DNA from 4 places in the Micromonospora sp. SH-82 genome. Region 1 is predicted to be linked to each of the others. Evidence: riboswitches for the same ligand, from Rfam matches in the RefSeq annotation. Region 1 holds a riboswitch; each other region holds the start of a gene.
What was found. A riboswitch is a leader RNA that binds a small molecule or an ion and turns the genes downstream of it on or off. The one in region 1 is predicted to bind cobalamin.
Positions count from the first base shown of each region.

Region 2: it holds a riboswitch for cobalamin, as region 1 does, so the genes downstream of both, WHN02_RS06465 (ABC transporter substrate-binding protein) here and WHN02_RS19260 (peptidase) in region 1, are expected to answer to the same signal.
Region 3: it holds a riboswitch for cobalamin, as region 1 does, so the genes downstream of both, WHN02_RS21225 (ribonucleoside-diphosphate reductase subunit alpha) here and WHN02_RS19260 (peptidase) in region 1, are expected to answer to the same signal.
Region 4: it holds a riboswitch for cobalamin, as region 1 does, so the genes downstream of both, metE (5-methyltetrahydropteroyltriglutamate--homocysteine S-methyltransferase) here and WHN02_RS19260 (peptidase) in region 1, are expected to answer to the same signal.

Region 1 is NZ_CP148049.1:4,313,709-4,320,756, reverse strand. It holds gene WHN02_RS19275 (SDR family NAD(P)-dependent oxidoreductase) at 1-73, opposite strand, end outside; gene WHN02_RS19270 (MFS transporter) at 305-1,594, shown strand; gene WHN02_RS19265 (GNAT family N-acetyltransferase) at 1,672-2,241, shown strand; cobalamin riboswitch at 2,270-2,437, shown strand; gene WHN02_RS19260 (peptidase) at 2,539-3,621, shown strand; gene WHN02_RS19255 (hypothetical protein) at 3,639-4,127, shown strand; gene WHN02_RS19250 (cell wall anchor protein) at 4,470-5,924, shown strand; partial or broken gene WHN02_RS19245 (hypothetical protein) at 5,921-6,843, shown strand; partial or broken gene WHN02_RS19240 (CbiQ family ECF transporter T component) at 6,836-7,048, shown strand, end outside.
Region 2 is NZ_CP148049.1:1,381,941-1,388,988, forward strand. It holds gene mqnE (aminofutalosine synthase MqnE) at 44-1,213, shown strand; gene WHN02_RS06450 (hypothetical protein) at 1,238-1,657, shown strand; partial or broken gene WHN02_RS06455 (DUF4229 domain-containing protein) at 1,710-1,988, shown strand; partial or broken gene WHN02_RS06460 (M14 family metallopeptidase) at 2,289-3,608, shown strand; cobalamin riboswitch at 3,700-3,845, shown strand; gene WHN02_RS06465 (ABC transporter substrate-binding protein) at 3,940-4,875, shown strand; gene WHN02_RS06470 (FecCD family ABC transporter permease) at 4,964-6,055, shown strand; gene WHN02_RS06475 (ABC transporter ATP-binding protein) at 6,052-6,870, shown strand; gene WHN02_RS06480 (VOC family protein) at 6,937-7,048, opposite strand, start outside.
Region 3 is NZ_CP148049.1:4,812,925-4,819,972, forward strand. It holds gene WHN02_RS21205 (xylulokinase) at 1-662, shown strand, start outside; gene WHN02_RS21210 (amphi-Trp domain-containing protein) at 726-1,019, shown strand; gene WHN02_RS21215 (hypothetical protein) at 1,121-1,594, opposite strand; gene WHN02_RS21220 (ribonucleotide-diphosphate reductase subunit beta) at 1,714-2,709, opposite strand; gene WHN02_RS21225 (ribonucleoside-diphosphate reductase subunit alpha) at 2,769-5,210, opposite strand; cobalamin riboswitch at 5,366-5,581, opposite strand; gene WHN02_RS21230 (hypothetical protein) at 5,787-6,248, opposite strand; gene rpsD (30S ribosomal protein S4) at 6,288-6,899, shown strand; gene WHN02_RS21240 (PepSY-associated TM helix domain-containing protein) at 7,005-7,048, opposite strand, start outside.
Region 4 is NZ_CP148049.1:4,582,022-4,589,069, reverse strand. It holds gene WHN02_RS20425 (ABC transporter substrate-binding protein) at 1-655, opposite strand, end outside; gene WHN02_RS20420 (FecCD family ABC transporter permease) at 681-1,763, opposite strand; gene WHN02_RS20415 (superoxide dismutase) at 1,958-2,572, shown strand; gene WHN02_RS20410 (superoxide dismutase) at 2,578-2,838, shown strand; cobalamin riboswitch at 2,939-3,158, shown strand; gene metE (5-methyltetrahydropteroyltriglutamate--homocysteine S-methyltransferase) at 3,287-5,587, shown strand; gene htpG (molecular chaperone HtpG) at 5,854-7,048, shown strand, end outside.

The DNA.
Region 1 (7,048 bases):
CGCGCAGGCAGGTCTCCAGCCGGCTCTGGTCGATGCCGTCGGGGCCGCCGTCGAGGGTGTTGTCCGCTGTCATGCCGCTGATGTCCCGATCCCGTCCCTGCGCCGGGGTTGTCCGGCCCACCCGTGAAGTCCGACCCGAAACTGTACGCACCGCGCCGGCGTCACCGCATCCCGCCTCCGTCCACCGGCCTGGACGCCCCCGGGTGGGCATCGACGGGGACCGGTGCCGCCCGCCCCCACAGGTCCCGACGACTTAGGTTAGCCTTCCCTGACTCTGCGAGTGCGGGGCGGGCCGGGAGGACGAGTGCGGCAACCATCGGAACGTGCGGCGGGGCTGGGTACGCTCACCGCGCTCTACGTCACCCAGTACCTGGGCATCGGATTCATCACCGTCGGGCTGGCCGCCATCCTGCGCGACGGCGGCACCTCCCTGCAGACCCTGGGCCTGTTGCAGGCCATCGGCCTGGTCTGGCCGCTGAAGTTCCTCTGGGCGCCGCTGCTCGACAGGTACGGCTCCCGTCGCCTCGGCCACTACCGGTCCTGGCTGCTGGTGCTCCAGAGCGGACTGGTCCTGGCCCTGCTGGCGCTGGCACCGTTCGACAGTCCGGTCGACCGGCTCGGCCCGGTCGTGGCGATCTGCGCCGGGTACGTGGTCCTGTCCGCCACCCAGGACGTCGCCGCCGACGCCGTGGCGGTACGCGTGCTCTCCGCCCGGACCCGCGGGACCGGCAACGGGATCCAGGTCGCCGCCAGCTACCTCGGCAACCTGCTCGGCGGCGGTGCCTGCGTGGTCGTGTACGACCGTTTCGGCTGGGTGCCGGCGATCCTGCTCCTGGCCGCCCTGACCGCGGTCGGGCTGGTGGTGGTGTGGCGGTTCCGGGAGGCGCCCCGCGCCGACCGGGTGGTGGCGACCGGCGAGGCGTACCGGGCGCTGTTGACGGTGCTGCGCCAACCCGGGTGCCGGCTCTGGACCTTCGGCGTGGTGCCGCTGGTCTACGTCGGTGCCGGTGCCGCGTACGCCCTGGTCACGCCGGCTCTTGTGGACGCCGGATGGTCCCTGGAGCGGGTCGGGACGGTGACCGGGGTGGTGATCAGCGTGCCGGCGATCCTGGCGGGTCTGCTCTCCGGGCTCGGGATCGGACGGTTCGGCCGCCGCACCGTGCTGGTCGGCGGGGGAGTGGCGCTGGTGGTCTCCACGGTCCTGCTGCTGCCGCTGATGGACGGCGACGCCCCCCTGGTGGCGACGGTCGCGGCCCTGGCGGGGTTCCTGTCGGCGTACACGGTGCTCAACGTGGTCGTCTACACGGTCAACATGGACTACTCCCGGCCGGACACCGGCGGCACCGACTTCACAGTGCTGTCGTCGTTCGGCCTGGTCTGCTCCTTCCTGGCGGCGTCCGCCGGTCTGGTCGCCGCGGCCCGGACCGGGTACCCGGCGGTCGCTGCCGGTGCCGCGGTGCTCGTCGGGCTCGGTGTCGTGGTCGGGGTCGTCCACCAGCGGCGCTTCGGTGACCGGGTCCGCCCGGACGGACGGGTCGGGGACGTGCCACCGGTGGTGGTGGCGTCCGATCCGGACCGCGTCGCCGCCCACTGACCGGGAGGGTTGGTTGCCCACCACATCCGCCATCTGCTTAGGTATGCCTAACCTAACTTGATGCCGGAGGAAGTCTGATGACGTCGACACCCCTTGCCCACGGCGACCTGCTCGACGAGGTCGTGATCACCACCGAGGTCGACGTCGACGCGCTCACCGAGGTCTACCACCGGGTCCACGCCGACGACCTCCACCTCCTCGACCACAGCACCCCACCGGCGAGCGACCGGATCCGGTGGACGGTCGAGGCCGACGGCTTCGAGGGGTCACTCGGCTACGTCGCCGGTGAACTCGTCGGGGCGGTGCTGGGCTGTCCACTGCCGCCGGAGACGCTGTGGTGGCGCGACCTCACCTCGGTCACCGACACCGCCCTGACCACCGAGTGGCCGAACCGGACCTTCGCCGTGTGCGAGGCGTTCGTCCTGCCCGAGTTCCGCCGCCACCGCCTGGGCGTCCGGATGATGACCGACCTGCTGGACCGTCGTGGTGAGGAGCGGGTCACCCTCGCCGTCACCGAGACCAACACCCGGGTCTGGCACGCCCTGCAACGCCTGCGCTTCCAGCACGTCGGCGACCTCGTTCCCTTCCCGGGTTGGCGCTCACACCGGATGCTGGTGCGGTCCCTCCCGCTGTCCGCCTCCCGGTAGCGGGCCGGGCCGGCGCGACGGATGTCGCATTGACATCCGCTGCTGCGGCAGACGAGACTGACGCGACAACTGCACACCTGCGCGTACGTGCGGGGGAAGTCCGGTCGAAGTCCGGCGCTGGCCCGCAACGGTAGGCCACCGAGGAGAGATCCCCTCGGTGGCGAGCCCGAATACCCGCCGTACCCGCGATGTTCCCGCTCCTCACCCGTCGTGGCCCACGGGTCGGAGGCCGACCGGCCCTGCCCCGCGCAGGCCGGGCCGGGTTTCGACGACCGCCGGGCCGGAAAGGCGCGTCCGATGGTCGCCCGCCCGAGCCGGCACCGCCTGCTCACCCTGTCCAGCGCGGTGCTCACCGCGTTCACCCTCACCCTCGGCGTCGCCGCGCCCGCCGGTGCCGCCCCCGCAGCGCCACCCGCCGACGTGGCAGCCGTCCAGGCCGTGGCCCCCCGCCCGGCCGCCGCCGCCGGCTGGCTGGCACGCCAACTCGTCGACGGGGAACGCTTCGAGGCGGTCTTCGGCGGCGTCGCCTACCCCGACGCGGGGCTGACCCTCGACGCCGTCCTCGCGTTCGCCGCCGCCGGGGTCGCCGACGACTACGGCGCGAACGCCCTGGACTGGGTCACCCGAGCGGACATCCGCGACGGGTACCTCGGCGACGGGGTCACCGAGGCCTACGCCGGAGCCACCGCCAAGCTCGCCCTCACCGTCGCCGTACGCGGCGACGACCCCACCGACGTGGGTGGAGTGGACCTGGTCAGCCGGTTGCAGTCGCTCCAGGCGCCCGACGGCCGGTTCAGCGACCGGTCCGCGTACGGCGACTACAGCAACACCTTCAGCCAGTCGTTCGCCATCCTCGCCCTGACCCGTACCCCGCAGGGCGCACCGGCCACCGCCGCCCAGTGGCTGGCCGGGATCCGGTGTGCCGACGGCGGCTACCCGGTGGTGGCCGCCCAGGCGACCTGCGTCTCCGACGTGGACGCCACCGCCCTGGCCGTGCAGGCGCTGCGCGCCGCGGGCCGGTCCGCCGACGCCACCGCCGGTCTGCAGTGGCTGGTGTCGGTCCAACGCACCGACGGAGGCTTCCCCAACGCCGACGGGCTGTCCAACGCCAACAGCACCGGCCTGGCCGCCCAGGCCCTCCGCGACGGCGGCCGACCGCTGGCCTGGCTGCGGGCCCGGATCCACCTCGTCGGGCTCCAGGTCGGCTGCTCCGGGGCCCCCGCCGACCGGGGGGCGATCGACTTCGACGGCGGCTCCTTCGACCCGGCCACCGCCGTCCGGGCCACCACCCAGGCCGTCCTCGGCCTGACCGGCACCGGGTACGCCCACCTGTCCACCACCACCGCGACGCCGGGCGCGCCCAGCCTGCCCTGCCTCTGACCCTCGAAGGAGTCCAGATGTCCAGTTCCATCTCCACCACCCGCAGGCGACTGGCCGGTCTGATCGCCGCAGCCGTCGTCGCCGTCGGCCTGGTCGCCGCCGACCCCGCCCCCCAGGCCGCCCAGGCCGCCCCCTGCACCGGCACCACCGGCGTCACCGTCGTGGTCGACTACGGACCCCTCGGCGGCGGGGTCCAGGTCGGCTGTCACGTCGGTGACCCGGCCACCGGGCTGGCCGCCCTGCAGGGCGCCGGATTCACCGTGACCGGCACCGCCCGATGGGGGCTCGCCTTCGTCTGCCGGATCAACGGGCAGCCGACCTCCGCGACCGAGCCGTGCGTCAACACCCCGCCCGCCACCGCGTACTGGTCGTACTGGCACGCCGCCGGTAGCGGCAGCCCCTGGACCTACAGCACCTCCGGGGCGAGCAGCTACAACCCGGCACCGGGCACCGTGGAGGGCTGGCGCTTCGGCACCGGCACCGCCCCGAGCATCACCGCCCCCTGACGCCGGATCGCCCCACCTGACCCGGCGTACCGGGTGACGACCGTCGCTCTGGCGCAGTGGCGCCCACGAGCGGTACCGTGTCGACACCCGGTGCGCCGGGTACACATCTGCATACGTCCTGTGTGGGGGGAAGCCGGTAGAAGCCGGCGCTGACCCGCAACCGTGAGCGAACCATCGCGAGCCGGAACGCCCCACCGCGGACGAGCGGCTTCCACTGTCGAGGTCTACAGGGTGAAGTCCGGGCCACCGAGGATCCTCGGCCACGCCGTCCGACCGGACGGACGCGGTCGACCCACGGATGCCTTCCGGAGCTTCCACCGACCGCTCTGCGAAAGGCACCCCATGCCCACCTCCCGGACCCGTCGCCTCGGCGGCGGACTCCTCGTCGCCACCGCGGCCAGCCTGGCCGTCCTCGTCGCCACACCGCACGGTGCCGTCGCGACCTCGGCCGCCGCCCGTGACGGCGCGACCTGGCTCGCCGACGAGTTCACCGACGGGACCCTGCCCGGCCCGTTCGGCGGCGTCGACTGGGGACTGAGCATCGACGGGGTGCTCGCCCTCGCCGCCACCGGCGCGGCCCCGGCGACCCGTGCGGCCGCGACCGCCCGGATCGCGGCGAACGTACGCTCCTACAACAGCTACGACGACTACGGCATCGAGGGCTTCACCGACGGCGGCGCGACGGCGAAACTCCTCTACCTCGCCACCGCCACCGGTGCCGACCCCCGCGACTTCGGCGGACACGACCTGCGGGCCGAGACGTTGTCCCTGGTCGCCGCCGCCGACACCGGCCACCAGCACGGCCGGATCACCAGCCGGACCACCGAGGCCACCGGCCCGGACGCCAGCAACACCTTCGACCAGTCCTTCACCGTCCTGGGCCTGACCCGCAGCGGTGAGGTGGCCCAGCCCACTGTCGACTTCCTCGTCCGCCAGCAGTGCCGGGCCGGCGGTTTCCGGCTCTACCCCGACGCCGACGGCGGCCCGTCGCCCTCCTGCGACGACCAGAGCACGCCCACCCTCGACGTCGACTCCACGGCGATGGCCGTCCAGGCCCTCCTGGCCGCCGCCGAGGGCGGCGCCACCGGGGCGGCCGAGTCCGCCCGACGGGGCGCGGACTGGCTGGCGACCCAGCAGCACACCGACGGCTCCTTCGGCGGCTCCGGACCGACCACCGGCGCCAACTCCAACAGCACCGGACTCGCCGGGCAGGCCCTCGCCGCCGCCGGCCGCAGCAGCGAGGCCGCGCGGGCGGCGACCGCGCTGACCGCCCTCCAGGTCACCGCCGCCACCGGGGGTGCCGCCGCCGCCGAGGCGGGTGCCATCGCCTACAACACCGACGCCCACGCCGCCGCGGTCGGCCAGGGCATCGCCGACAACGACAAGGACCAGTGGCGGCGCGCCACCGCCCAGGCGATCCTCGGGCTGGCCCAGGTGCCGCTGGGTGGCATCGGCGTCGACCCGCCGCAGTCCCCCGAGCCCACCCCGACCGGTGGACCCGGTGAGCCCCCGCCGACCGGCCAGCCCACGCCCCCGCCCACCGGCACCGCGACCCCCACCACCGGGGCGCCGACCGCCTCACCGACCCCCGGCACCACGCCCGACACCACGCCGAGCACCCCCGGCCCGAGCAGCACCCCGTCGCCGGCGCCCACCACGACCACCCCGGTCGCCGGTGCTCCCGGCGGTGCCCTGCCGACCACCGGCGCGTCGATCGTCACCTGGCTGGTGGTCGCGCTGGGCAGCATCGCCGGGGGAGTGGCGCTGCTCGTGTTCGCCCGACGGCGGGCACAGTGACCGGTCCGGTCACCCGGACGGGACTCGTCGTCGCCCTCGCCGCCGCCGGCACCCTCGGCGGACCCACCCCCGTCCGGGCGGCGCAGGGCTCCGCCGGACCCTGCCCGGACGCCTCCGGGGTCACCGTCGTGGTCGACTTCAAGGAACTCGGCGGGGGAACCGTGGTGCGCTGCGCCCCCGGGGAGCAGAGCAGCGGACTCACCGCCCTCAAGGGCGCCGGCTTCCAGGTCGCCGGCACCCTGCGGTGGGGCGAGGGGTTCATCTGCCGCATCGAGGGCAGGCCGTCGGTCGCCGCCGAGAAGTGCGTCGACACCCCACCGGCCAGCGCCTACTGGTCGTACTGGCACGCACCCGACGGGGGGTCGTGGACCTACAGCGACAAGGGTGTGCTCAACCGCAGACCGCCGGCCGGCAGCTTCGAGGGCTGGTCGTTCTCCCTCAACCGCAGCCCGGACGACGCGCCCCGTCCCGGAGCGGCACCGCAGCGGCCGAAACCCCCGCCCCGCCCCGAGCCGACCCGCCCGGCGCCCCCGCCCGCGCCACCCCCGGTGACGCGCCCCGACGACCGCCCGCCCGCACCCCCCGGCCCCACGGTGGGCGCTCCGGGGGTGCGGGCCCGACCGAGGGCGTACCCCCGCCGCCGGGCGGCCCCACCGGCGGGACCGTGCCGACCATCCCACCGACCCCGACCACCTCGGCGTCGACCCCGCCGCCGGTACCCTCGCCGACCCCACCGTCCGGGTCGACCCCGGTCGGCGGACCGCCCACCGACGCCCCGGTGCCGACGCAGGTCACCGCGGCACGTGACACCAGCGGCCCGCCCCTGGGCACCCTGGCCGGGCTGCTCCTGCTGGTGGCGGTCGCCGGTGGGGGGATCGTCACCACCTGGCGTCGGCGTCGCACCACCCCGGATGAGTGACCGGGTGCCCGGCGGTCACCCCGGGCACCCGGCACCGCAGGGCGGGCGCCTGCCCCGCGCCCTGCACCCGGGGGCCTGGTGGCTCTGGGCGCTCGGACTCGCCACCGCCGCCAGCTACACCACGAACCCGTTGCCGCTGGCCCTGATCGTGGCCGCCGCCGCGCTGGTGGTGGTCCGCCGCCGGGGCGACGCCCCCTGGGCGCTG
Region 2 (7,048 bases), 2.9 Mb from region 1:
GTAGGCTCGACGCGTATCGCAGGTGGAAGGGACGAGGCTTTCGATGGACGCCGGACTCAAGCGTGAGCTGGAAGCGAAGGTGTACGCCGGGGAGCGGCTGACCCGGGAGGACGGCGTCGCCCTGTACGACAGCGACGACCTGGCCTGGCTCGGTCGGCTGGCACACCACCGGCGCACCGAACTCAACGGGGACCGGGTGATGTTCAACGTCAACCGGCACCTCAACCTGACCAACGTTTGCTCGGCGTCCTGTGCGTACTGCTCGTTCCAGCGCAAGCCGGGCGAGAAGGACGCGTACACGATGCGGATCGACGAGGCGGTCCGCAAGGCCAAGGAGATGGAGGACGAGCAGCTCACCGAGTTGCACATCGTCAACGGCCTGCACCCGACGCTGCCCTGGCGGTACTACCCGAAGGTGCTGCGCGAGCTGAAGGCCGCCCTGCCGAAGATCAAGCTCAAGGCGTTCACCGCCACCGAGGTGCAGTGGTTCGAGAAGATCAGCGGCCTCACCGCCGACGCGATCCTCGACGAGCTGATGGACGCCGGTCTGGAGTCGCTCACCGGTGGTGGTGCGGAGATCTTCGACTGGGAGGTCCGACAGCACATCGTGGACCACGCCTGCCACTGGGAGGACTGGTCGCGGATCCACCGGCTGGCGCACCACAAGGGCATGAAGACGCCCGCGACCATGCTCTACGGACACATCGAGGAGCCTCGGCACCGGGTGGACCACGTCCTCCGGCTCCGGGAGCTCCAGGACGAGACCGGCGGTTTCGCGGTCTTCATCCCGCTGCGCTACCAGCACGACTTCGTCGACTCCGCCGACGGCAAGATCCGTAACCGGATCCAGGCCCGGACGACGATGGCGGCACCGGCCGAGTCGCTGAAGACCTTCGCCGTGTCCCGGCTGCTCTTCGACAACGTGCCCCACGTCAAGTGTTTCTGGGTGATGCACGGGCTCTCGGTGGCCCAGCTGTCGCTCAACTTCGGCGTCGACGACCTGGACGGCTCGGTCGTCGAATACAAGATCACTCACGACGCGGACTCCTACGGCACCCCCAACACGATGCACCGCGACGACCTCCTCCACCTGATCTGGGACGCCGGTTTCCAGCCGGTCGAGCGCAACACCCGCTACGAGGTGGTCCGGGAGTACGATCCCGCCCCGCCCCTGGCGCAGCGGCGCGCCGAGCCGCAGCAGGTCTGGGCCTGAGTCACCGCGTACCCTGGCCCCGGCATGAGTGAGCAGAGTGGTTTCCCCCGACGGGACGCCGAAGGGCGCATCCTGACCCTTGGCGACCTGCTCGGGGTGGCGCTCGCCGGGGTGGTCATCGGGGCGTTGGCGCTGGTCCTGTTCGACCTGGCGTTCGCCTGGTTCGGTGCCGGCGAGTTCGGCCAGGCGAACGGTTGGCTCGCGGTCATCCTCCCGGCGTGGCTGTTCTGGGACGACTTCCGCTCCTGGGAGTTCGGTGCCGCCCGGGTGGTCTCGGCGCTGGTGGCGGTAGTGGTCGGGGTGGTCGTCGGACTGGTGACCGCCGGGTTGGTGGCGGGTCTGCCGTCGCTGGCCTCGGGTGCCCTGGGTGCCGCGGCCTGGACGGTGACGTACGCGGTGGTCTGGTTCCCCGGCGTGCGATGGCTGGCCCGCCGGACGGGTTGACCGGTACGCCGGGGGCGCGGGTCCTGCGGCGACGTGGAGGAGGAGTGACAGGGTGAGCGCGGCGGTCAAGTACACGCTGGGCCGGGTCGGGCTGTTCGTCGCGGTGCTCGCGGCGCTCTGGTTCGTCCAGATGAGCCTGTTCCTGAAGTTGCTGCTGGCGCTGGTCTTCTCCGCCGCCCTGTCGTTCCTGCTGCTGCGGGGGCTTCGGGATCAGATGGGCGAGGAGATGGCCGGTGCGGCGGAGCGCCGCCGGGTCGAGAAGGAGCGGCTGCGTTCCGCCCTGGCCGGGGAGGACCAGCAGGCCGACCCCGACACCTCCACCGGCTCCGATACTTCCACCGGCTCCGGGACCTCGACCGGCTCCGATACTTCCACCGGCTCCGGGACCTCGACCGGCTCTGGGACCTCGACCGGGCGTTCGGCGGACGGGCCGGAAGACGCCCGCTGACCGGGGTGCTCCGACCGGTGGCGGGTGGCGCCGGTTTTCATCCACTGCGTCAAGGGTGAAGCTCGTTGCCGGTATGAGGATCCGGTCGGGATGATTGCCTCAGCGACACATGTTGATATGACCATGTGAGTGGGCGTGGAGAGCCTGACGCAGAACGCGGCAGGCGCGCCCGAGGAGGCTCGCATGATCCGTATCCCCCTCCGTCGACACCTGGCGTTCGCCATGGTCGTCGGCATGTCGCTGGTGGCCGCCGCCACCGCGCCGGTCTCCGCCCGGCCCTCCCCCGACCGCGACACCGGATCGGCCACCGTCGAGTACCGGGTGCTCGGACCCCGTACGATCGCCGACCGCAACTCCGTCGCCGGGACCGGAGCCGCCATCGACTTCGTCGAGCACGGGGTGCTGCACGTCTCGGCCACCCGAGCGGAGGCGGCCCAGATCACCCGGCTGGGCTTCCGGTTGGAGGCGGTCCCCGCCGCCGACGAGCACGGCCACGACCACGGCGACGACTTCAGCACGATGGGCTTCCCGGCGGCCGACAGCAACTACCACGACTACGCGGAGTTGACGGCGGTGGTGAACAAGGTGGTCGCCGACCACCCGACCATCGCCCGCAAGATCAGCATCGGCTCGTCGTACCAGGGTCGTGACCTGATGGCGGTGAAGATCTCCGACAACGTCGCCACCGACGAGAACGAGCCGGAGATCCTGTTCAACTCGCAGCAGCACGCCCGCGAGCACCTCACCGTGGAGATGGCGATCTACCTGCTGAACCTCTTCACGGACTCGTACGGTTCGGACACCCGGGTCACCAACATCGTCAACACCCGGGAGATCTGGATCGTCCCGACCGTCAACCCCGACGGCAGCGAGTACGACATCGCCACCGGGTCGTACCGGTCCTGGCGGAAGAACCGGCAGCCCAACAGTGGCTCGGCCTTCGTCGGCACCGACCTCAACCGGAACTGGTCGTACCGGTGGGGCTGCTGTGGCGGATCGTCCGGCTCCCCCGCCTCGGACACCTACCGGGGTCCGTCGGCCTTCTCCGCGCCGGAGACCGCAGCGCTGCGCAACTTCGTCAACAGCCGGGTCGTCGGTGGGGTCCAGCAGATCAAGGCCAACATCGACTTCCACACCTACTCCGAGCTGGTGCTCTGGCCGTTCGGCTGGACGACCGCGAACACCCCCACCGGGATGACGGCCGACCAGTACAACACCTTCGCCACACTGGGCCAGCAGATGGCCGCCACGAACGGGTACACCCCGCAGCAGTCCAGCGACCTGTACGTCACCGACGGCGACAGCATCGACTGGATGTGGGGGCAGCACGGGATCTGGGCGTACACCTTCGAGATGTACCCCGGACGCTCCGGGGGCGGGGGCTTCTACCCGCCCGACGAGGTGATCCCGGCCCAGACCTCGCGTAACCGGACCGCGGTCCTGTTGATCAGCGAGTACGCCGACTGCCCGTATCGGGCCATCGGCAAGCAGGCCCAGTACTGCTGACCGAGTGAGGAGGGGTCCCTCGTCATCGGAGGGACCCCTCCCGACCCTTTCGGGGTGGTGCAGCGCACGTCACCCGGTGCCACCTGCGGTAACGAAGTCGGCCGGAGGTGCGCTACGGTGCTAGCGACCGTCCCGCAGCGAAGCCGGTGCGAAACCGGAGCTGTCCCGCAACTGTGATGCCCCGTCCGCACCGCGTGCGGGGACGAGCCAGGTCGCCTACGGCACGGTCGCGACCCGCGCTCTCGAGGAAGGGCGCCTCGCGGACGGCGGCCACCCTCTGCCCTGTCGGCGAAGCACCAGACTCCTCGGCCGACAGGAGGCACCACCGATGTCCAGACGTACCCCTCGGATCTTCGCGGCGGTGACCGCGGCCGTCGCGCTCGCCCTCGCCGGCTGCGCGCAGAACTCCGACGAGCCCACCACCGCGCCCAGCCCCGGCAACGGGTCCGCCTACCCGGTGACCGTCGGGGAGCTGACCCTCGACGCGCGGCCCGAACGGATCGTCTCGCTCTCCGCGACCGCCACCGAGATGCTCTTCGCCATCGGGGCCGGTGACCAGGTCACCGCCGTCGACGACCAGTCGAACCACCCGGCCGAGGCACCGAAGACCGACCTGTCCGGCTTCCAGCCGAACGCCGAGGCGATCGCCGGGAAGAACCCGGACCTGGTGGTCCTCTCCAACGACATGAACAAGATCGTGGATCAGCTGACCACGCTGAAGATCCCGGTCTTCCTGGCCCCGGCGGCGACCACTCTGGACGACTCGTACCAGCAGATCACCGACCTCGGGACCCTCACCGGCAACGCCGACGGCGCCGCCGACGTCACCAAGCGGATGCGCGACGACATCGCCAAGCTGGTCGCCGACCTGCCGCAGCGTGCCGAGAAGCTGACCTACTTCCACGAGCTGGGACCGGAGCTCTACTCCGCCACCAGCAAGACCTTCATCGGCTCGCTCTACAGCCAGGTGGGTCTGGAGAACATCGCCGACGCCGCGGACCCGGACGGCAAGCAGGGCGGCTACCCGCAGCTGTCCCAGGAGGTCATCGTCCAGGCCGACCCGGACTTCATCTTCCTGGCCGACACCAAGTGCTGCCAGCAGTCGGCGGAGACGGTCAAGGAGCGTAGCGGCTGGTCCGGGCTGACCGCCGTGAAGAACAACCAGATCGTGGCCCTCGACGACGACGTCGCCTCGCGCTGGGGTCCGCGCGTGGTCGACCTGCTGCGGGCGATCGTGGACGCGGTCGCCAAGGTCCCGGCCTGACCCTCGACCCCGACATGACCCACCGGCCCGACGCGGCAGCCCTCGGCCCCGACATGGCCGACCGGCCTCACCCGACAGTCGATCCGACATGACCCACCGGCCCGGCGCGACGACCCGGTCCGGCGTGCCCGCCCGACCCGGCGGCGCGCCGGCCGGGTTGCGGCCGGGCTGGCTGGTCGCCGGCCTGGTGGCCGTCGCCGTGGCGCTCGTCGTCGGGGTGTCCCTCGGCCCGGTCAGCCTTCCTCCGCTGAGCGTCGCGGCGGAACTGCTCAACCTGATCCCCGGAGTACGCCTCGACAGCGGCCTCTCCGAACGGGAGATCGCCATCGTCACCGAGCTGCGGCTCCCCCGGGCGGTGCTCGGTCTGCTCGTCGGCGGGCTGCTCGCCCTGGCCGGTGGCTGCTACCAGGGGGTGTTCCGCAACCCGTTGGCCGACCCGTACCTGCTGGGGGTGGCCGCCGGGGCGGGACTCGCGGTCACCACGGTCATCGCCCTCGGGGGCGCGGCCATCGGCGCGATGCCGGTGACCGTCCCCCTGGCCGCGTTCGGCGGGGCGCTCGGTGCGGTCCTGATGACGTACCTGCTCGGTTCGGCACAGGGCCGCCACCGGTCACCGGTGACACTGATCCTGGCCGGGGTGGCGGTCTCCGCGTTCCTCTCCGCCGGCCAGACCTACCTGCTGCAACGCAACGCCGACAGCATCCAGCAGGTCTACTCGTGGCTGCTGGGCCGGCTGGCCACCGCCGGGTGGGGCGACGTCCGGATGGTCCTGCCGTACTTCGTGATCACCGTGGCGGTGGTGCTCCTGCACCGGCGGGAGATCGACGTCCTGTCCCTCGGCGACGACGAGGCGACCAGCCTCGGGCTGCACCCGCAGCGGTCCCGGTACCTGCTGATCGCCGCCGCCTCCCTCGGCACCGCCGCGGCGGTGGCCGCCGCCGGGCTGATCGGCTTCGTCGGGATCATCGTCCCGCACGCCCTCCGGCTGCTCGCCGGATCCAGCTACCGGGTGATCCTCCCACTCTCGCTGCTCTTCGGCGGGGCCTTCCTCACCCTGACCGACGTCGTCGCCCGGACCGTCGCCGCGCCCGGGGAGATCCCGATCGGGGTGGTCACCGCCCTGCTCGGTGGCCCGTTCTTCGTCCTGGTCCTGCGGACCAGTCGGCGGCTGACGGTATGAGCACCGGACATCTCCCCACCCCGGCAGGACCGGCCGTCCAGGTCCGGGACCTGCGGGTCGACCTGGGCGGGGTGCCGGTCCTGTCCGGGGTCGACCTCACCGTGACGGCCGGTGAGTGGGTCGCCGTGATCGGACCGAACGGCGCCGGGAAGTCCACCCTGTTGCGTGCCGTCGGCGGCCTCCTGCCCGTGGCGGACACCGTCACCCTCTTCGGTACGCCCAGCGCGGCGTTGCGGCGTCGGGACCGGGCCAGGACGGTGGCCACCGTCGCGCAGTCCCCGGCCGTACCCCCCGGCATGGCGGTGCTGGACTACGTCCTGCTCGGCCGGACCCCGCACATTCCGGCCCTCGGCCGGGAGTCGGCCGCCGACCTCGCCGCGACCTGGGACGTCCTCGCCCAACTCGACCTGCTCGACTTCGCGCGCCGGGAGTTGGACACCCTCTCGGGCGGGGAACGACAGCGGGTCTTCCTGGCCCGGGCGTTGGCCCAGGGCGCCACCCTCCTGCTGCTCGACGAGCCGACGAGCGCCCTGGACATCGGCCACCAGCAGGAGGTGCTGGAGCTGGTCGACAGGCTCCGGCGCGAGCACGGGCTCACCGTACTGGCCACGATGCACGACCTCTCCCTCGCCGGTGAGTACGCCGACCGGCTGGTGCTGTTGGCGCAGGGGCGGGTGGTGGCGGTCGGCCCACCCCGGGAGGTGCTCACCGAGGAACTGCTGACCGAGCACTACCGGGCCACCGTACGGGTGATCCAGGGCGAGCACGGCCCCGTCGTCGTTCCCGTCCGCCGCCGCCACAGCCGACACCAGTGACCCGAGCCGCACCCCTGCCTCCCCGGGGCTCGACTGCGAGAAGGGGACCCCTCTCGACCGTATGCGTCAGTAAGGGGCCCTTCCTTCGGGGCGGAGGGTGACTATCCAGAAGAGGGCGCCCTGGGGGTCGCGGAGTGCGGCCGTCCGACCGGCGGGGGCGTCCATCGGCGGGACCAGC
Region 3 (7,048 bases), 500 kb from region 1:
ACCTGATGACCGCCCTGCAGGCCACCGCCGGGGCGAACCTGACCTGGCTGCGGGACAAGGTGGTGGAGTTCGACGACCCCCTGGTCGGGGCGGGCCACGTCACCCGGGACGAGGGGTCGATCTTCGACGCGTTCGACGCGATCCTGCCCACCGTCCCGGCCGGGGCCAACGGCGTCCTCTACACCCCCTGGTTGTACGGCGAACGCGCCCCGGTCGACGATCCGCACCTGCGCGCCGGGTTCGTCAACATCTCCCTGGACACCAACCGGTCGGACCTGCTGCGCGCGGTCTTCGAGGGGGTCGCGTTCAACACCCGGTGGTTGATGCGGGCCGTCGACCGGTTCCTCGGCGCGCCGGTCACCTCGATGGCGATCACCGGTGGGGGCGCGTCCTCGGAGTCGTGGTGCCAGATCTTCGCCGACGTCCTCGACGTCGAGATCCGACGCGACGCCCGGCCGCTGGCCGTCAACGCCCGGGGAGCCGGGTGGATCGGGGCGGTCGGGACCGGGCAGGTCACCTTCGCCGACCTGCCCGACCTGGTCCGCACCGACCGGGTCTTCGAGCCGACAGCGGCGCACCGGGCCGTCTACGACGAGACCTTCGACATCTACCGTGACCTGCACAGACGCCTCGCCCCGATCTATCGGAGGCTGCACCGGTGAACCCGGTCCGCCGCCCCCTCCCCATGATCAGCTCCGCCGGGGTGGGATGACATCATGTCGGGCATGGATATCTACGAGGACGAGCGGACCGTGTCGCGGGCGGACCTGGCCGCGTGGCTGCGCCAGCTGGCCAGCCAGTTGGAGGAGACCGGCAAGATCTTCTACGGTGCCGGCGGGGCGGTCGTCGTCGCCGACGAGGTCGAGTGCGAACTGGAGATCGAGGAGGACGGCGACGAGCTCTCCGTCGAGATCGAGTTCTCCTGGACCAAGGCGAAGCCGGCCGAGGCCACCACCGAGCCGACCGCCGAGACCGACTCCGACGACAAGGCCGACGCCGAGTCGGACACCACCGGGTAACGACGCCGCGACGCGGTGACGAACCGCCTTGGCCTGGGAGCACCCAGGCCAAGGCCAGTCCGGGGAAGGCCGACCCGCTCGGTCGGTCGACGTGGCGTGACCTACGTCCGGTCGCGGAGCTGCCCCCTCGTCGCCCCACCCCGCCCGTGCTCCACGGCCGGGCGGGTTGCCGACGACGACAGGTCCCCGACGGCACCGAGGCGGGCGGCTGCCGCAGTATCCGCCACTGAGGTGGACCGCTTACCGATCTCGCGTTCGACCACGATGTTCAGGTAGGTCACGGCATTCACCAGCCTCTCCTGGGCATTGACGGTCGCCCGGTGGGCATGGGGGAGGTAGATGTTCGGGTACCTCACCCTCACGGCGCTCATGGCCTCCGAGCGCTCCCGGACAGTGGCCATCCTCTGCTCCGTCTCCGGGTGACGGGCGACAAGAACCCGCTGGTTCGCCGACAGCTCGTTGTACTGGGACAGGGTCTGCGGCAGCAGCTGCGCTCGCAGTTCCTGAACCGCCAGATCCTCGTCCTGCCACAGCTGCGCCTCCAGCGGGTCGATGACATAGGGTTTGTCGCTCACAGGAATCTCCTCAATCGAGACCGGTGGAGACCTGCCCTACGAGATCCGACAGTCAGTGGTTCACCGGCGCGGGGAGGTCATCCCCGCACCGACGAACCACTCCGGCGGCGGCGTACGGGTCAGAAGTCGTCGTCGAAGGCGACGGTTCCGGTCACGCCCACCTGGTACGCGGAGACCCGACGTTCGAAGAAGTTGGACAGTTCCTGGACGTCCTGCAACTCCATGAACCCGAACGGGTTGGCCGAGCCGTACCGGGGGGCGATGCCGAGCTGCGCCAGTCGACGGTCCGCGACGTACTGGAGGTACTCCCGCATGTCGGTCAGGGTCAGACCGGGCACCCCCTGGCCGAGCAGGTCCTCGGCGAACTGGACCTCGCACTCGACCGCCTCGGCGACCATGTCACCGACCTGCCGGGCGAGGTCGTCGTCGAAGAGGTCCGGCTCCTCCCGGCGTACGGTGTCGACCACGTCGAAGGCGAACGCCATGTGCATCGACTCGTCGCGGAAGACCCAGTTCGTGCCGGAGGCGAGGCCGTGCAGCAGGCCCCGGGACCGCAGGAAGTAGACGTAGGCGAAGGCGCCGTAGAAGAACAGCCCCTCGATGCAGGCGGCGAAGCAGATCAGGTTGAGCAGGAAGGCCCGCCGGTCCTCGCGGGTACGCAGCTCGCGCAGCTCGTCGATGGAGTCGATCCACCGGAAGCAGAACTCCGCCTTGCGGCGGATCGACGGGATGTTCTCGATCGCGGCGAACGCTTCGGCCCGCTCCTGCTCGTCGGGGACGTACGTGTCGAGCAGGTTCAGGTAGAACTGGACGTGGACGGCCTCCTCGAACAGTTGACGGGACAGGTAGAGCCGCCCCTCGGGCGAGTTGACGTGCTGGTAGAGGTTGAGCACCAGGTTGTTGGCGACGATGGTGTCCCCGGTGGCGAAGAACGCGACGAGCCGACTGACCAGGTGCCGTTCGGCCGGGCTGAGCCGGTCGAGGTCGGTGAGGTCTGCGTGCAGGTCCACCTCCTCCACCGTCCAGGTGTTCTTGATCGCGTCGCGGTACCTGTCGAAGAAGTGCGGGTAGCGCATGGGCCGGAGGGTGAGGTTCATCCCGGGGTCGAGCAGCATGTGCGTAGTCCTCGTGGCGTCGGGGTCGCGTGGCACGGCGGAGGGTGTCGCGGAGACCGTCACTGGCACGCCTCGCAGGACTCCGGGTTCTCCAGGGAGCAGGCCAGGGCCTCCGCCTCGGCGGTGCTGGGCAGCACCGCGACCAGGGACGCGGAGGCGGCAGCCGCGGCCGAACCGGCCAGGGCGGCGGGCGCGACGGCTGTCGAACCGGCGGCGACGGTGGCCTGCTGGATCCGGGTGGCCGGACGCGACCGCAGGTAGTAGGTGGTCTTCAGGCCGGACTTCCAGGCGTACCGGTACATCGAGGAGAGCTTGCCGATGGTGGGTGCGGCCAGGAAGAGGTTCAGCGACTGCGACTGGTCGATGAAGGGCGACCGGGCGGCGGCCAGGTCGATCAGCGCCCGTTGCGGCAGCTCCCAGGCGGTCCGGAACAGCTCCCGTACGTCCGCCGGCAGCTCCGACACCCCCTGGACCGACCCGTCGGCCCGGCGGATCTCGGTACGGATCCGGTCGGTCCACAACCCCCGTGCCTTCAGCTCCCGGACCAGGGCGGTGTTGATCTGGAGGAACTCACCGGACAGGGTCTCCCGCTTGAACAGGTTGGACACCTGCGGCTCGATGCACTCGTAGCACCCGGCGATGGCGGCGATGGTGGCCGTCGGGGCGATCGCCACCAGCAGCGAGTTGCGCAGCCCGGACGCGGCGACCCGCTCGCGCAGCGCCGACCACCTGTCGGTCTGCACGCCGGTGACCCCCCACAGGTCCGGTTGCAGCTGTCCCCGGGCGGCCCGGGTCTCGGCGAAGGCCGGGTGCGGGCCGAAGCGCTCGGCCAGCCCGGCCGAGGTCTCCAGGGCGGTGAGGTACAGCTCCTCACCGATCCGGGTGGACAGTTCCTTGGCCTCCGGCGAGTCGAAGGGCAGCCGCAGGGCGAAGAAGACGTCCTGCAGGCCCATCATGCCCAGCCCCACCGGACGCCAGCGGGGGTTGCTCGCCGCCGCCTGGGGGGTCGGGTAGTAGTTGATGTCGATGACCCGGTCGAGGAAGGTGACGGCGGTCCGCACCGTGGCGCGCAGCTTCGCCCAGTCCAGGTCCCCGTCGGCGAGGTGGGCGGCGAGGTTGACCGAGCCGAGGTTGCAGACGGCGGTCTCGGAGTCGCTGGACACCTCGATGATCTCGGTGCACAGGTTGGACAGGTGCACGACGTTGCCGGGCTCGGCGGTCTGGTTGCACAGCCGGTTCGAGGCGTCCTTGAACGTCATCCAGCCGTTGCCGGTCTGGGCCAGGGTCCGCATCATCTTGCCGTACAGCTCCCGGGCGGGCAGCTGACGCACGTAGCGACCCTCGGCCTCGGCGGCCCGGTACGCGGCCTCGAACTCCGCCCCCCACAGGTCGGACAGACCGGGGACCTCGTCCGGGTCGAACAGCGACCAGATCCCGTCGTCCTCGACCCGGCGCATGAACTCGTCCGGGATCCAGTTGGCCAGGTTCAGGTTGTGGGTCCGGCGGGCGTCCTCGCCGGTGTTGTCCCGCAGCTGCAGGAACTCCTCGATGTCGGGGTGCCACGGCTCCAGGTAGACGCAGGCCGCGCCCTTGCGCCGGCCGCCCTGGTTGACCGCCGCGACGCTGGCGTCCAGGGTGCGCAGCCACGGCACGATCCCGTTGGAGCGGCCGTTGGTGCCCCGGATCAGCGCGCCCCGGGAGCGGACCCGGGAGAATCCGATGCCGATGCCACCGGCGAACTTCGACAGGTTCGCGACCTGGGCGTAGCGCTGGTAGATGGAGTCGAGTTCGTCACGCGGGGAGTCGACCAGGTAGCAGGAGGACATCTGGGTGTGCGCGGTGCCGGAGTTGAACAGCGTCGGCGAGCTGGGCAGGTAGGCCAGGCTCGACATGAGCCGGTAGAACTCGACGGCCTCCCCGGGCTCCTGGGACAGCCCGCAGGCCACCCGCAGCAGCCAGTACTGCGGGGTCTCCAGCACCTGCCGGCCGGTCGGGTGGCGGAGCAGGTAGCGGTCGTACACGGTGCGCAGTCCGAAGTACTCGAAGCGCAGGTCCCCGGCGTCGTCGACGGCCGCGTCGAGGACGTCGGCGTGGGTGGCGACGAACCGCGCCGTGTCGTCGCCGATCAGGCCGAGGGTGTGGCCGTGGGCGACGGCCTGGCTGAAGGTGGCCAGTCCCTGCCCCCGGACCTCCGTGCCGACCTCGGCGGCCAGCAGCCGGGCGGCGAGTCGGGAGTACTGCGGCTCGGCGCCGATCAGCTCGGCCGCGGTCTGCACCACGAGGCGGTCGACCTCGTCGCTGCTCGCGCCGTCGTAGAGGCCCTCGACGGTACGGGTGGCCACCCGCATCGGGTCGACGTCGGTCAGGTCGGCGGCCCACCGGCGTACCGAGTGGGCGATCTGGTCGGCGTCGACCAGGTCGACGGCGCCGTCACGGGTGCGGACCCGGACCCGTCGTGGCCCGGACGGGTCGGACTCACCGACGGCGGCGGCCGGGAACATCTCGGTGACTGTCACCACTGACTCCTCGCGAGTTCGAGACCGGAGGGTCCGACAGCAGCGCGGGACGGACACCGGCGGACGCACGCCGGTGTCGACGCGGGCTCGCGAGGGCGTCGGCCGTCCCACGCGGCCTCGGACCGCCGCCCACCCACTGCGGGGTACGCGGCGCGCTGGCAGGTCTTCGGACTCGCGGGCCTGACCGGGATCACCGGTCTCCTACTGGCCGTCGCTTCCCAGGCCGGTGTCGGCCCAGTGCTGATGACGGCGGTCGTTCCCACTCACCGCTGCGGGGCAGTCCCGGATTCCCACCGGGTTCCCTCTTGCCTCGTCCGCTCGGGATGAGCGGCCGAACCAGCTGCGCTCGACACCATATATAGGGAGCGCAGCATTGTCACACCCAACATGTCGGGTCCGGGCGTGTCGAGGTCGTCGCAGGGCGACGGCGAAGCGGGGTGGCCACCCCGGCGGAGGCTCGGATCATCGCAAGCGCCGGGGTGGCCGGGTGCGTCGTCCGGCAGCGTCCACACCGAACCGCATCCCCCCTCATGAATACCGCCACATCGAGGTTGTTGCAACCTATGTGCAGCAGTGGCCCGAGGGGTCGGGCGGACAGACTGCTGCGGCGCGGAACTCGTCCGGGTCGACCTCCTCCGTCCCGTCCGGGTCGACGAGGTCGGCGGAGGCGAGGTCGAGGTACGCGACCAGGTCGTCGTCGTGGAGGGCGTCGGGGGTGAGCCACCCGAGCAGGGCGGCGCGGGCTCGCACCCGGTCGCCGGTCCGGCCGGTGCCCAGCTCGGCGAACTCCACCCGGGCCGGGACCTCCCCGACGTCGACGAGGTGTCGGGCCAGACCGGCCGCCGCCGGGAGGGTGAGCCGGAGCCCACCGGCCTCCGTCACGGCGTGTCGGGCGAACAGCTCGGCCCGGTGGTGCGGGGTGTGCAGGGTCAGCGAATCGGCGCGGGCCAGCAGCGCGTGCAGCCGCGCTGCCGGGGTGTCGACGATCGCCGGGGATTGCTGGATCTTGCCCAACTCGACCACCTCCGTTTAGGTTAGGCTTACCTTAGTTGAGAGGTGATGATGAACCAGTCCCGCCCGAAGATCAAGCGGTCCCGCCGACTCGGTATCCCGCTGACCCCCAAGTGCGTGCAGTACTTCGAACGCCGCCCGTACCCGCCCGGAGTGCACGGCCGGACCGCCCGCAGGACAGAGAGCAACTACAAGGTCCGGCTGCTCGAGAAGCAGCGCCTGCGGGCCCAGTACGACCTGCGCGAGGGGCAACTGCGGCGGGCGTTCGACAGGGCGGTACGCCGCCCCGGCAAGACCGGCGAGGAGCTGGTGGTCGACCTGGAGTGCCGCCTCGACGCCCTCGTCCTGCGGGCCGGCTTCGCCCGGACCATCTACGCGGCCCGACAGCTCGTCACCCACCGTCACGTCACCGTCAACGGTCGACGGGTCGACCGCCCCTCGGCCCGGCTGCAGCCGGAGGACCGGATCGGGGTGGTGGAGTCCAGCCGGACCAAGGCCCCGTTCCTCGTCGCCGCCGCCGGGGCGCACGCTCCGCAACGGACCGCCCCGTACCTGGACGTCGACCTGTCCGGGCTCACCGCCCGGCTGATCCGGCTCCCGCAACGCGCCGAGGTGCCGGTGATCTGCGACGAGCAGCTCGTCGTCGAGCACTACTCGCGCTGACCGGACCCCCGATCGAGCACCACTCGCGCCGGTCCCCCGACCGAGGCGACCACGCCGGACGACCCCGCCCCTTGGAAGGGGCGGGGTCGTCCGGCGCAGCGGGGATCAGGACGCCGTGGGCGCCCCCGCCCGGCGGGACCTGAGGAGAC
Region 4 (7,048 bases), 270 kb from region 1:
CGCCGACCGTCGGGTACAGCACCGCCGCCGTACGACCGGACCCGTTCCCGACCTTGGTCCGGATCGCGGTCATCCGTTCCTTGAGCGCCGTCACCGCAGTGGTGGCCTTCGCCTCGCGGCCGAACACCCGGCCGTAGGACTGCATCTGGGCGTAGACGTCGTCGAAGGTCGGCGTGGACGTGCTGTCGGGGCACATGGCGGGCTCCTCCAGCAGGGGGATGTCCACCGCCGAGAGGGTGTCCCGGGACAGGTTGTCCACCTCGCCGAGGACCAGGTCGGGCTGCTGGCTGATCACCACCTCCTGGGAGATCTGGAGGTGGCCGCTGGTGTCGGTCTTGTCGGTCAGCAGCGGGATCCGGTCCAGGGCGGTCTGGGTGGCCGCGTCGTAGTACTCCTTCGGGTACTGCCCGGCCCGGGCGGTGACCCGGTCCAGCACCCCGAGGGCCTGCAGGTACGGCACGGCGGCGCTCTTGAGCAGGACGACCCGCTGCGGGGCGGCGTCGAAGGTGACCTCGGTGCCGCAGTTGGTGACCGTCAGGGGGTAGCCGTCACCGCCCGCCGTCGGCTCACCGCCGCCACCACCCCCACCGCAGGCGGCGACGAGCAGCACGGTGGCCGAGGCGGCGGCGGTGGCGGCCAGGCGGAGACGGGACATGACTCTCCTCGACGGGGTCGGGCGCTCAGGCGCCGGTGGCGTGCAGACGACGGATCAGGATCACCAGGAACGGCGCGCCGAGCAGGGAGGTGATGATGCCGATCGGGATCTCCTGCGGGGCGAGCAGGACCCGGGCGACCACGTCGGCCCAGACCAGCAGGATGGCCCCGAGCAGGGCGGCCACCGGCACCACCCGCACGTGCGGGGCCCCGACGATGCGCCGGGCCAGGTGGGGGACGACGAGGCCGACGAACCCGATGCTCCCGGCGGCGGAGACCAGGATCCCGACGGTGAGGGAGACCACGACGAGCAGGCGCATCCGGAACCGGTCGGGGGACACGCCGAGGGTCTGCGCCGTCTCGTCGCCGATGGCCAGGACGTCGAGCCGTCGACCGGCGACGGTCAACAGGAGGATCGTGCCGAGGACCACCACGGCGGCGATCGTGAGCAGGGCGTTCCACCGGGCCAGCCCGAGGGATCCGAGCAGCCAGAACATCACCGACCGGGCACCCTCGGCCGACCCCGAGGCGAAGATCAGGAAACTGGTGGTGGCGTAGAGGGCGTACCCGACGGCGACCCCGGCCAGCAGCAGCCGGATCGAGGTCACCCGGCCGCCGGTACGCGCGATGAGGAAGACCAGCAGCGAGGCGGCGAGCGCGCCGAGGAAGGCGCTGGTCGGCAGGGCGTACTGCCCGAACCCGGCTCCGGCGCCGAACAGGATCGCGGCGGCGGCCCCGCTGGAGGCCCCGGAGTTGATGCCGAGCAGGTACGGGTCGGCCAGCACGTTGCGCACCATCGCCTGCAGGGCCACCCCGCAGACCGCCAGTCCGGCGCCGACCAGCATGCCGAGCAGGACCCGGGGGAGCCGGACCTGCCAGACGATGGCCTCCTCCGACAGGGTCCAGGTCACCTCACCGGGGACCCCGACGAGGTGGTAGCCGATGATCCGGGTGACTGTGAGCGGGGCGATGCCGATGGCACCGGAGCCGACCGCCACCACCCCGGTCACCAGGAGCGCGACGGTGAGCCCGATCAGCCAGGCGCCCGTACGGCGTCGTCGGGTGGCGACGCCGAGCAGGTCCTCCTGCTCCTTCAGCAGGGTGGCCATCTGCGTACCCCCAGTGCGACACCGTCGTTCCTGCAAAGTCTTGGCAAAAGCTAACAGCATGATCAGGGGGGTGAAAGGGGCGGACCCGCTGTTCACTGTGAGGTCGCCCGCACGCCACCCCGCCACACCGTAGGCTCACTGTTGCAAGATACTGGCAACAGCGAAGTTTCGGCAGAACCCATCAAGGAGTGCTGATGACGGCGTACACCCTGCCCGACATGCCCTACGACTACGGCGCCCTGGAACCGGCCATGTCCGGCGAGATCCTGGAGCTGCACCACAGCAAGCACCACGCGGCGTACGTCAAGGGCAGCAACGACGCCCTCGACCAGCTCGCCGAGGCCCGGGAGAAGGGCGACTTCGGCAGGCTCGTGGGGCTGGAGAAGACCTTCGCCTTCAACCTGTCCGGGCACGTCCTGCACTCCATCTTCTGGAACAACCTCTCCCCGGACGGCGGCGACCGCCCCGACGGGGACCTGGCCGCCGCGATCGACGAGCACCTCGGCGGCTTCGAGGCCTTCGCCGGGCAGCTCTCCGCAGCCACCAAGAGCGTCCAGGGCTCCGGGTGGGGCGTGCTGGCCTGGGAGCCGCTGGGGCGGCGGCTGATCGTCGAGCAGGTCTACGACCACCACGGCAACGTCGGGCAGGGCACCACCCCGCTGCTGGTCTTCGACGCCTGGGAGCACGCCTACTACCTGCAGTACCGCAACGTCCGTCCGGACTACGTCGACAGGCTGTGGGACCTCGTCGACTGGGCCGACGTGACCGCCCGCTTCGACGCCGCCCGCGCCGGCGCACCCCGGATCTGACCGGCGTGCCGGCCCCCACCCCCGCCGTGGCGGAGCTGGTGCAACGCGCGGCCGGGGTGATCGCCGCCACCCACCGTGACGACCACGCCGGAGCCGAGGAACTCCTCGCCGCCTTCGACTCCGAACAGGCCAGGACCCTCGGCTTCCACCTCCTCGCCGACCTCCTCCTCGGCCTGCTCCGGGCACAGAGCGGACAGACGATGGACGCCCTCGTCCGGGAGCTGACACTGCTCGTCGCCGACGCCGCCCAGGCGCCGCCGACCTGACCGTCCGACCCGCGTCGGGTCCCGCCACCGCCCGGGCGGGACCCGACGCACCACAGACCCCCCACCGAGACCTCGATCGACCGGACCGGGTGCACGCCGTACGATGGTCGGCGGTGTTGGTTCGCCCCACCCACGACAGGTGTGGGGCGTCGTAAGAGGGAACCCGGTGTGAATCCGGGACTGCCCCGCAGCGGTGAGTGGGAACGACCGCCGTCATCGGCACTGGACCCGCAAGGGTCTGGGAAGCGACGGCCAGTAGGAGACCGGGTGCACCGGTCACGCCCACGAGTCCGAAGACCTGCCCGCACCGCGTACGCGTCCGCGTACGCCGCCGACGGCCCCGTGGGAGGGCCCGGGCGAGGCCGGTCGTCGTACCGTGCCCGACCCTGCCCTCCTCGATCCGTCGGCTCGCACCGCCCGGACCTCGAGGGAAGGAATCCCAGGCGTCATGACCACACCGTTCGGTACCAGTACCGTCCTCGGCTATCCCCGCATCGGCCCGCACCGGGAGCTCAAGAGCGCCCTGGAGGGCTACTGGGCCGGCCGCGTCGACGCGGCAGCCCTGGACACCGTCGCCGACGACCTGCGCGAACAGACCTGGCGCACGCTGCGCGACGCCGGCCTGTCCGCCGTACCGTCCAACACGTTCTCCCTGTACGACCACGTTCTCGACGCCGCCGTGGCGGTCGACGCCGTACCGCAGCGGTTCCGTCGGCTCGGTCTCGACGAGCGGGACACCTACTTCGCCATGGCCCGGGGCACCGCGCAGGAGCCGCCACTGGAGATGACGAAGTGGTTCGACACCAACTACCACTACCTCGTCCCGGAGATCGGCCCCGAGACCGTCCTCACCGCCCGCCCCGGCAAACCCCTGAAGGAGTACGCCCAGGCCGAGGCGCTCGGCATCACCACCCGCCCGGTCCTGGTCGGCCCGGCGACACTGCTCCTGCTGGCCAAGCCGACCGACGACGCCCCCGAGGGGTTCACCCCCTTCGACCGGCTCGACGACCTCGTCGACGTCTACGCCGACCTGCTCGGCGCCCTCGCCGACGCCGGTGTGCCCTGGGTGCAGCTCGACGAACCGGCCTACGTCGCCGACCGGACCGACGCCGAGACCGACGCGCTCCGGGCCGCGTACACCCGGCTCGGGACCCTGACCCGCCGCCCCGCCCTCTTCGTCGCCGCCTACTTCGGGGAGCTGGGGGAGGCCCTCCCGGCCCTGCTGGACACCCCGGTCGAGGCGGTCGGCCTGGACCTGGTCGCCGGTCCCGCCGACCTCGACCGGCTCGCCGGGTACGGGCCGATCCCCGGCCGGACCGTCGTCGCCGGCCTGGTCGACGGGCGTAACGTGTGGCGCACCGACCTGCGCGCCGCAGCCGCCGTCGGGGCCACCCTCACCGGCCTCGCCGACACCGTGGCCGTCGCCACCTCCTGCTCCCTGCTGCACGTCCCGGTCGACCTCGCCGCCGAGACCGACCTCGACCCGCAGGTCCGCGACCGGCTGGCCTTCGCCCGACAGAAGGTCGACGAGGTGGTCCTCCTCGGCCGGGCACTGCGCGACGGAGTCGCCGCCCTGCCCGCCGCAGCGCCACCGGCCCCGGCCGGCTGGCGGGACGACGCCGTCCGCGCCCGCCTCGACGCCCTCCGCCCCGAACACACCCGGCGGGGTCCGCACCCGGACCGGGCCGCCGCCCAGCAGGCCCGCCTGGGACTGCCGCTGCTGCCCACCACCACCATCGGCTCGTTCCCGCAGACCGACGAGGTCCGACGGGCCCGCGCCGAACACCGGGCCGGTCGCCTCGACGACGCCGGGTACGCCGACCGGATGCGCGCCGAGATCGCCCGGGTCGTCGCCGAACAGGAGACCCTCGGCCTGGACGTCCTCGTCCACGGCGAACCGGAACGCAACGACATGGTGCAGTACTTCGCCGAACACCTCGACGGGTTCGTCGCCACCGCCCACGGGTGGGTGCAGTCGTACGGCTCCCGCTGCGTCCGACCGCCGATCCTGCACGGCGACGTGTCCCGCCGGGCGCCCGTCACGGTGGGCTGGTCGAGCTACGCCCAGACCCTGACCGACCGGCCGGTCAAGGGCATGCTGACCGGCCCGGTGACCATCCTCGCCTGGTCGTTCGTCCGCGCCGACCAGCCGCTGTCGGAGACCGCCCGGCAGGTCGCCCTCGCCCTGCGCGACGAGGCCCGGGACCTGGAGGCCGCCGGGATCCGGATCGTCCAGGTCGACGAGCCGGCGCTGCGGGAACTCCTGCCCCCGCGCCGCCGTGACCACGAGTCCTACCTCGACTGGGCGGTCGCGGCGTTCCGGCTCGCCACCAGCGGGGTCGCCGACGCCACCGCCATCCACACCCACCTGTGCTACTCGGAGTTCGGCGAGGTCCTCCCCGCCATCGAGGCCCTCGACGCCGACGTCACCAGCATCGAGGCGTCCCGGTCCCGGATGGAGATCCTCGACGACCTCGCCACCGTCGGCTACACCCGTGGCGTCGGACCCGGGGTCTACGACATCCACTCGCCCCGGGTGCCCGACCACGACGAGGTGACCGCAGCGCTGCGGCGGGCGGTGGCTGTCGTACCCGCCGACCGGCTCTGGGTCAACCCGGACTGCGGGCTCAAGACCCGCAGCTACGACCAGGTACGCCCGGCGCTGGCCGCCCTGGTCCGGGCCGCCCGGACGGTCCGTGCCGAACTGCCGTCCACCGCACCGGCGGACACCGCAGCCGGCCGGGCCTGACCGACGGCACCGCCGACGGGGTACCCGACCCCGTCGGCGGTGCCCGGCCGTTCTCCCCGCCTCGAAGGGTGTGAGAAGGGTGCCCCTGTCTACCGCAGGCGTCAGGAAGGGGCCCCTCCTTCGCGGGGGTGCTGACCGGACAGCGACGGCGGGGGAGCACGCCGTATCCTTTTGCCCGTTACCGGGCAGCACTGCGGGAGGATGACGTGAGTAATCGGATCGAGACGCTGGAGTTCCAGGCGGAGACCCGGCAGCTGCTTCAGCTGATGGTCCATTCGATCTATTCGAACAAGGACGTCTTCCTGCGGGAACTCATCTCCAACGCCTCCGACGCCCTGGACAAGCTGCGTCTGGAGTCGATGATCGACAAAGACCTCCAGGTCGACACCGGTGACCTGCACGTCGAGCTGGTCGCCGACCCCGAGGCCCGGACGTTGACGGTCCGGGACAACGGGATCGGGATGTCCCGCGACGACGTGGTCGCGCTGATCGGCACCATCGCCCGGTCGGGCACCGCCGAACTGCTGCAGAAGCTGCGCGACAGCCGTGACAGCGCCGCCTCCCAGGAACTGATCGGCCAGTTCGGCGTCGGGTTCTACGCCACCTTCATGGTCGCCGAGAAGGTCACCCTGGTCACCCGGCGGGCCGGGGAGACCGAGGGGACCCGCTGGGAGTCGACCGGCGGCGGCACGTACGAGATCGCCACCGTCGACGACGCCCCGCAGGGCACCTCCGTCACCGTGCACCTCAAGCCGGAGGACAGCGAGGACAACCTCTTCGACTACACGGCCGAGGCGAAGATCCGGGAGATCGTCAAGCGGTACTCCGACTTCATCTCCTGGCCGATCCGGATGACCGTGTCGAGCACCGGCGAGGACGGGGCGGTCACCAGCGAGGTGCAGACCCTCAACTCGATGAAGGCGCTCTGGGCGCGCCCCCGCGACGAGGTCGCCGAGGAGGAGTACCGCGACTTCTACCGGCATGTCAGCCACGACTGGACCGACCCGCTGGAGACGATCCACATGCGGGGGGAGGGGACCTTCGAGTACGAGGCCCTGCTGTTCATCCCCGCGCACGCCCCGTACGACCTGTTCATGCGGGAGGGTCGGCGCGGGGTCCAGCTCTACGTCAAGCGCGTGTTCATCATGGAGGACTGCGAGGCGCTGATCCCCAACTACCTGCGCTTCGTCAAGGGTGTGGTGGACGCGCACGACCTGTCGCTCAACATCTCCCGGGAGATCCTGCAGCAGGACCGGCAGATCCAGGTGGTCCGCCGCCGCCTGGTCCGCAAGATCCTCTCCACGGTGAAGGACCTGAAGGCCAACAACGAGGAGAAGTACCGCACCCTGTGGGCCGAGTTCGGTCGGGCGCTCAAGGAGGGTCTCCTGGAGGACCCGGACAACCGGGACACCCTGCTGGAGATCGTGTCGGTGGCCTCCACCGACGACCCGGCGGAGCTGA